DNA from 2 places in the Brevibacterium sp. Lmc1 genome. Region 1 is predicted to be linked to the other one. Evidence: predicted binding sites of a transcription regulator. Region 1 holds the regulator's gene; the other holds the start of a gene.
What was found. The regulator HrcA, encoded in region 1, represses chaperone genes, less so after heat shock. The targets are predictions, from matches to a motif close to TTNGCACTCGNNNNNNNCGAGTGCNAA.
Positions count from the first base shown of each region.

Region 1 (3,479 bases):
CGGCTGAGAATACTGCTGGCTCTGCGGCGCGTAGTGCTGCTGCGGACCTGAGGCCTGAGAGTAGTTCGGCGGCATCGGCCGGCTGCCCGGCTGCTCGGGGTGATACGACATGGGGATCCTTTCGAGAAACGCTTGCCATTCACACTAGCCGAGCCAAGTGTCCCGAGGATGTCGGGAAAGCCTCACTCCTGTGACAGATTCGGCACACGCCGTCGGCACACGCCGACAGCTCCGCGTGACCACCAAGAACCACCGCGCCGCACCACCGAAGTCACTCAGCCGACGGTGACGAAGTCGATGAGCTCCTCGACGCGACCCGACAGCGTCGGTTCGACATCGGCGATGGTGCTCACCTTCCCGAGGATGCGCACCCACCCGCGGGCAACGTCCCGATGGTCGGCATGCGGCCATCCGATGCGACGCAGTATTCCCGTCTTCCAATCCTCACCGCGAGGGACGACCGGCCATTCGCGGATGCCGACGACGTGGGGCTTCACCGCTTGCCAGATATCGACGTACGGGTGACCGATGATGTGGACGACATCGCGGTAGCGCGGATCGGCACGGACCGCCTCGGCGATCTTCGATTCCTTCGTCCCATTAACCAGATGGTCGGCGAGGACACCGACTCGATGGTCCCGATCCGGACCGAAGGCCTCGAGCTTGTCGGTGACATCATCGAGACCGCCCAAGGGTTCGACGACGACGCCTTCGATGCGCAGATCATCGCCCCAGATCTTCTCGACGAGTTCGGCGTCGTGCTTGCCCTCGACCCAGATCCGCGACCCACGAGCCACCCGAGCCTTCGCGCCGACCACGGCGCGAGACCCCGACGCCGTCCGTCCGGGCTGCTGCGCCTTCTTCTTCGGCAGCTGCACATCGACGGGCCGGCCCTCGAGGAGGAAGCCCGGTCCCAGGGGAAAGGCACGCACCTTGCCGACGCGATCTTCGAGCTTGACGACGACACCGGCCGTGGTCTTCTCCGCGCCGACGACAGCACCGACATAGCCGCTCATCGCATCCTCGAGAACCATGCCCAGGCCGAGCTCGACCTGGCGGGACTTCTTCGGACGGTGCGACGACGGGGAGGAACCGGAGAGCACATCGGGACCATATCGATCAAAAGCATTCACGGGCACCCACCATAATCAAGGACGGTCCCGCAGGCGTGCAGACCCGCAGGCCACCCCTGAAATGAATTCCGGGAACGAGAGGCGTAGAATTGGCACTCAGACTCACAGAGTGCCAAGCGCAGGCACGGGACCGCGATGGATCGGCGAGACGGAGAGGAGATCCGCGATGAACGACAGCAGACGTGCACAGGTGCTGCGCGCCATCGTCGAGGACTTCGTCGCCACCAACGAACCCGTGGGATCGAAGGCGATCGTCCAGCGCCACACCCTCGGCGTCTCTCCCGCCACGATCCGCAACGATATGGCCGCGCTCGAACAAGAGGGCTATATCGCCCAGCCCCACACCTCTGCCGGACGGATCCCCACCGACCTCGGCTACCGGATGTTCGTCGACCGGATCGACGAGTTCAAACCGCTGACCACCGCCGAGCGGCGCGCGATCTTTCAGCTCATCGACGGCGACGTCGATCTCGACGAGATGCTCGACCGCACCGTCCGCGTCCTCTCCGGCCTCACCCGACAGGTCGCGCTCATCCAATACCCGACGGTGTCGCGGGCGCGCATCAAGCACATCGAGATCGTCGGTCTCGGACCCGGCCGGATCCTCGTCGTCCTCATCACCGATGCCGGCCAGGTCGAGCAGAAGACCGTGATCACCCCGAGCCCGCTCGACGAAGACGCCGTCCGCGGACTGCGCGATCAGATCAACGCCGAATTCGCCGGACGCACACTCGCGCAGGTCTTCGGATCGGCCCCCGCCGCCGAGGCGACCGCCACCGAATCGAGTGAGCCGACCGCTCGTGACGACTCCGGGCTCAAACAGGTCAGAGCCGCCGTCGTCGACCTCGTGGCCGCGACGCGTGAAGAGCGCATCATCATGGCCGGCACCGCGAACCTCGCCCGCTCCGGAAGCGAATTCGGAGAGAAGATGGCCCCGATCCTCGAAGCCTTCGAAGAACAGGTCGTCCTGCTCAGGCTGCTCACCTCGATGGCAGAAGACCACGAGGAGATCAGCGTGCGCATCGGGCGTGAGAATACTCACGAATCATTCAGCTCGACTTCCGTCGTCGCCGCCGAATATGGTCATGACGCGGGTTCCTCGGCCAGACTGGCAGTGCTCGGCCCGACCCGAATGGACTATCCGACGACGATCTCGGCAGTCCGTGCCGTCGCCAAATACGTGTCCTCGATCCTCGATCGAGGGTAGGTCCCTTGACATCGACCAGGGGCACCCGCAGGCGGGCAGCGCATCACCGGTGAGCACCGCGCAAGGACGCAGCCACCACCACGAACAGAGAAGACCACTACGTCAGGGAGAGAGAAGTTTCTGTGGCCGATCACTATGAAACACTCGGAGTGTCCAAAGATGCTTCCGCGGCTGAGATCAAGTCGTCGTACCGGAAGCTGGCACGCAAGTACCACCCGGACGTCAATCCCGGTCACGAGGACGAATTCAAGGCCATCTCACTGGCCTACGATGTGCTCTCCGACCCGGAGAAGCGCCGCAACTACGATATGGGCGGCGGCGAGAACGGTCAGGGCTTCCCGGCCGGCGGCGGATTCGGCGGATTCGGCGACATCTTCGAGACCTTCTTCGGCGGCGGCGGCGGTCAGGCCGGGGGTCCGATCCCGCGCACCCAGCGCGGCAAGGATGCCCTCGTCGGAGTCAATATCGACCTGAAGACCGCGGCCTTCGGCGGCACCGTCGACCTCGATGTCACCACTGCAGTCGTCTGCGACACCTGTTCGGGCGCCGGCACGCAGGAAGGCACGAAGATCGAGACCTGCTCGCTGTGCCACGGAGCCGGCAGCGTCCAGCGCATGACCCGGACCCTGCTGGGTCAGATGGTCACGAACCAGACCTGCAACTCCTGCCACGGCTTCGGCACCGTCATCCCGAACCCCTGCCTCAACTGCCAGGGCGACGGACGAGTGCGCAAACAGCGGACCATGAAGATCCGGATCCCCGCCGGGGTCTCCGACGGCACCCGCATCCAGCTGAGCAGCCAGGGTGAGGTCGGCCCCGGAGGCGGACCCGCCGGTGACCTCTTCGTCGAGGTCATGGTCACCCGCCACGAGGTCTTCCAGCGCGACGGCGACAACCTCCGGGCCGCCGTCTCCGTGCCGATGACCGCAGCGACCCTGGGTGCGACCATCCCGTTCGAGACCTTCGACGGCACTCAGGACCTCACCATCGCCGCCGGCACCCAGTCCGGCACCATCGTCAAACTTCCCGGGCTCGGAGCCGCCCGCCTGCGTTCGGAGACCCGCGGCGACCTGCTCATCACCGTCGACGTCCTCACCCCGGACAAACTCGACGACGAACAGCGCGAACTGCTCGAGAAA
Region 1 is NZ_CM172803.1:2,329,981-2,333,459, reverse strand. Features, by position in the region: gene AC239G_RS10510 (magnetosome magnetite crystal formation protein family) at 1-111, opposite strand, end outside; gene AC239G_RS10505 (DUF3097 family protein) at 276-1,139, opposite strand; gene hrcA (heat-inducible transcriptional repressor HrcA) at 1,300-2,340, shown strand; gene dnaJ (molecular chaperone DnaJ) at 2,463-3,479, shown strand, end outside.

Region 2 (3,479 bases), 1.1 Mb from region 1:
ATCATCCTCGCCCTGGTCGCTGTCCTGCTGGTCGTGGCCGCCATCAACATCATCTTCTCCTCGATGGGCAACCCCGAGTCGAAGATCGCCGACCCTCCGACCTCCGAATCGGCGTCGGCCGAACCCTCACCGAGTGAGAGCGAAGTCAGCGTCGCAGACGATTCGATCACCGTCGACGTGCTCAACGGCTCCGGCGTCTCCGGTGCAGCGAAGAAGTTCTCCGAGGCTGTCGAAGAGAAGGGCTGGAAGCTCGGGCAGGTCGGCAACTACTCGACGAACCTCTCTGATTCGACCGTGTACTACAACGGCGAGGAGAACGCGTCCCAGGCCAAGCTCGTCGCCAAGTCGCTGGGAGTCTCCGCCACCGAGGCCTCGTCCGACTTCGAAGCCGACATCACGGTCGTCATCTGTTCGGACATCGCCGATCGCGGACCCGAACCCAGTGGAGGCGGGGACTCGGAGTGATCCGAAGCGATTCGGCGGCGCGGCAGCGCGACTGAGTCGGCGGGATCGGTTCGGCCTCGGCCGCCTCGGCGATGAGGGCATGAGACGGCGGGGCTCCTTGGTTGCGGTCGGGTCATGGGACGGTGGGCCGCCTCGGCGAATTCCTGACCGAATGGTCTGATTTCATTTGCCGCGATCCCCGCTGTGAACAGGGCAGAAACCCTTAGGTAACGAATCTATAACAGTGTTGAACCGCTCTAGGTGGGATGCGCGCCTGCGGTAGAGTTGCAACAGCTAGGCAAGCACAGCACCTTGTGTTCTATTCGTGCTTCACCGAGATTATTCTCTAGAGGTCAATGAGAGAAGTCGCGGGGTCAGTTGAGTTTTACTAGCTTCCGTATCTCGGGTGGGGTCATCTGATCGCGGCTGCGATGCGGGATTTCAATGGCACTGCACTGTATGGAGAAGTAATGGCACAAGGTACCGTCAAGTGGTTCAACGCTGAAAAGGGCTATGGATTCATCACCCTTGAAGGCGACAACCAGGACGTGTTCGTTCACTGGAGCGCAATCCAGATGGACGGCTACCGCTCTCTCGAAGAGGGCCAGCAGGTTCAGTTCGAAGTTGGAGAAGGACAAAAGGGTCCTCAGGCGGAGTCCGTCACCCTCCTCTGAGACTGGCTGCTGTCAGCACAGTTTTCTGATCCGCTGCGGCGGGGAGTCGGAACGGCCTTCGGGCCGACCGGCACCAATCGCACGGGGGAAGCGCCGAGCAGGCAACTGCTCGGCGCTTTTCAGTGCCCGCGGGGCCCGGGGGCCGCGTCGGGTGCACCCGTGCGCATGGACTTCGATTCAGCCCAGTGTGAGTTGAGCAGCCCATGTTGAAAACAGGGCTACTCGCCATAAATTGGGCTGTTCGAAATCGTGGGCAATCGGGCCTGCGCCAAGCGTTTCGCGCTGGGCCGAACTGCCCGCTGCGCCTCCATCGCGCGCCGACAACTCGCGGATCTGAACTGCCCTCGCCCATCTTGGCGGGCGACAAACATTTGCACTCGCATGGGGAGAGTGCTAAATCTAGTACTGGTGAAAACCGATGGGTTCCCACCAGTCGTCTCGAGAGCGTGGTCCATATGTGGAATGGAACATGCGGACACACTCTCTGCCGTCGCGGGCGTTGACGACTGCTCTGGATTCCCACTCCACTCCATCAGGGAGGATCTAAGCCACTATGGCAAAGATGATTGCATTCGACGAAGAAGCTCGTCGAGGACTCGAAGCTGGCCTCAACCAGCTTGCGGACGCGGTCAAGGTGACCCTTGGACCCCGCGGTCGCAATGTCGTGCTCGAAAAGCAGTGGGGCGCACCGACCATCACCAACGATGGCGTCTCCATTGCCAAGGAGATCGAACTCGAGGACCCCTACGAGAAGATCGGCGCCGAGCTCGTCAAGGAAGTCGCCAAGAAGACTGACGACGTCGCAGGCGACGGAACCACCACCGCTACCGTGCTCGCACAGGCTCTCGTCCGCGAAGGCCTGCGCAACGTGGCAGCCGGTGCTGATCCGCTCAGCCTCAAGCGCGGTATCGAGAAGGCCGTTGAGGCCGTCACGAACGTCCTGCTGAACAACGCCATCGACATCGAGACCAAGGAACAGATCGCCGCCACCGCTGGCATCTCCGCCGGAGATCCCGCAATCGGTGAACTGATCGCCGAGGCCATCGACAAGGTCGGAAAGGAAGGCGTCGTCACCGTCGAGGAGTCCAACACCTTCGGACTCGAGCTCGAACTGACCGAGGGTATGCGCTTCGACAAGGGCTACATCTCCGGTTACTTCGTCACCGACACCGATCGCCAGGAAGCTGTCCTTGAGGATCCCTACATCCTCATCGTCAACTCCAAGATCTCGAACGTGAAGGACCTGCTGCCCGTCCTCGAGAAGGTCCAGCAGTCCAACAAGCCGCTGTTCATCATCGCCGAAGACGTCGAGGGCGAAGCCCTGGCCGTCCTGGTGCTGAACAAGCTAAAGGGCACCTTCAAGTCCGTGGCCGTCAAGGCTCCGGGCTTCGGTGACCGTCGCAAGGCTCAGCTCGCCGACATCGCCATCCTCACCGGTGGCCAGGTCGTGTCCGAGGAAGTCGGGCTCAAGCTCGACAGCGTGACCACCGATCTGCTGGGCACCGCCCGCAAGGTCGTCATCACCAAGGACGAGACCACCATCGTCGAGGGCGCCGGGGACGCCGAGGAGATCGCCGGACGGGTCGCTCAGATCCGCGCCGAGATCGAGAACTCGGACTCCGACTACGACCGTGAGAAGCTGCAGGAACGTCTGGCCAAGCTGGCCGGCGGTGTTGCAGTCATCAAGGCCGGAGCCGCCACCGAGGTTGAGCTCAAGGAAACCAAGCACCGCATCGAAGATGCCGTGCGCAATGCCAAGGCTGCTGTGGAAGAGGGAATCGTCGCCGGTGGCGGCGTCTCGCTCATCCAGGCTGGCAAGGCCGCATTCGCCGACCTCGCACTCGAGGGAGACGAGGCCACCGGTGCCAACATCGTCAAGGTTGCCATCGAAGCCCCGCTGAAGCAGATCGCCACGAACGCCGGCCTCGAAGCCGGTGTGGTTGCCGACAAGGTCGCCAACCTCGAAGCCGGATTCGGTCTCAACGCCGCAACCGGTGAGTACGAGGACCTGCTGGCCGCCGGCATCAACGACCCGGTCAAGGTGACCCGCTCTGCCCTGCAGAACGCCGCCTCGATCGCCGGTCTGTTCCTCACCACCGAGTCGGTCGTCGCCGACAAGCCCGAAAAGGCCGCCGCAGGTGCAGACGCAGCTGCCGGTATGGACGGAATGGGTGGAATGGGCGGCATGGGCTTCTGATAGCCACCGCTTGTTCGATCCGCCGTGCCGGTGCCCGCAAGGGTGCCGGCACGGCCGTTTTCGTGCTCGGACTCTCGGGTCCCGGCCCGACGGTAAGATCGTTCACGCGGAAGTGTCCGCTCGTCGTGCGTCGGCGACCATCATCGCCGAGGCGGCCCGCCGAC
Region 2 is NZ_CM172803.1:3,386,695-3,390,173, reverse strand. Features, by position in the region: gene AC239G_RS15175 (LytR C-terminal domain-containing protein) at 1-465, shown strand, start outside; gene AC239G_RS15170 (cold-shock protein) at 915-1,118, shown strand; gene groL (chaperonin GroEL) at 1,672-3,315, shown strand.
Region 2: a site for HrcA is predicted at 1,489-1,515, ahead of groL (chaperonin GroEL). Genes of this name have one in related genera too.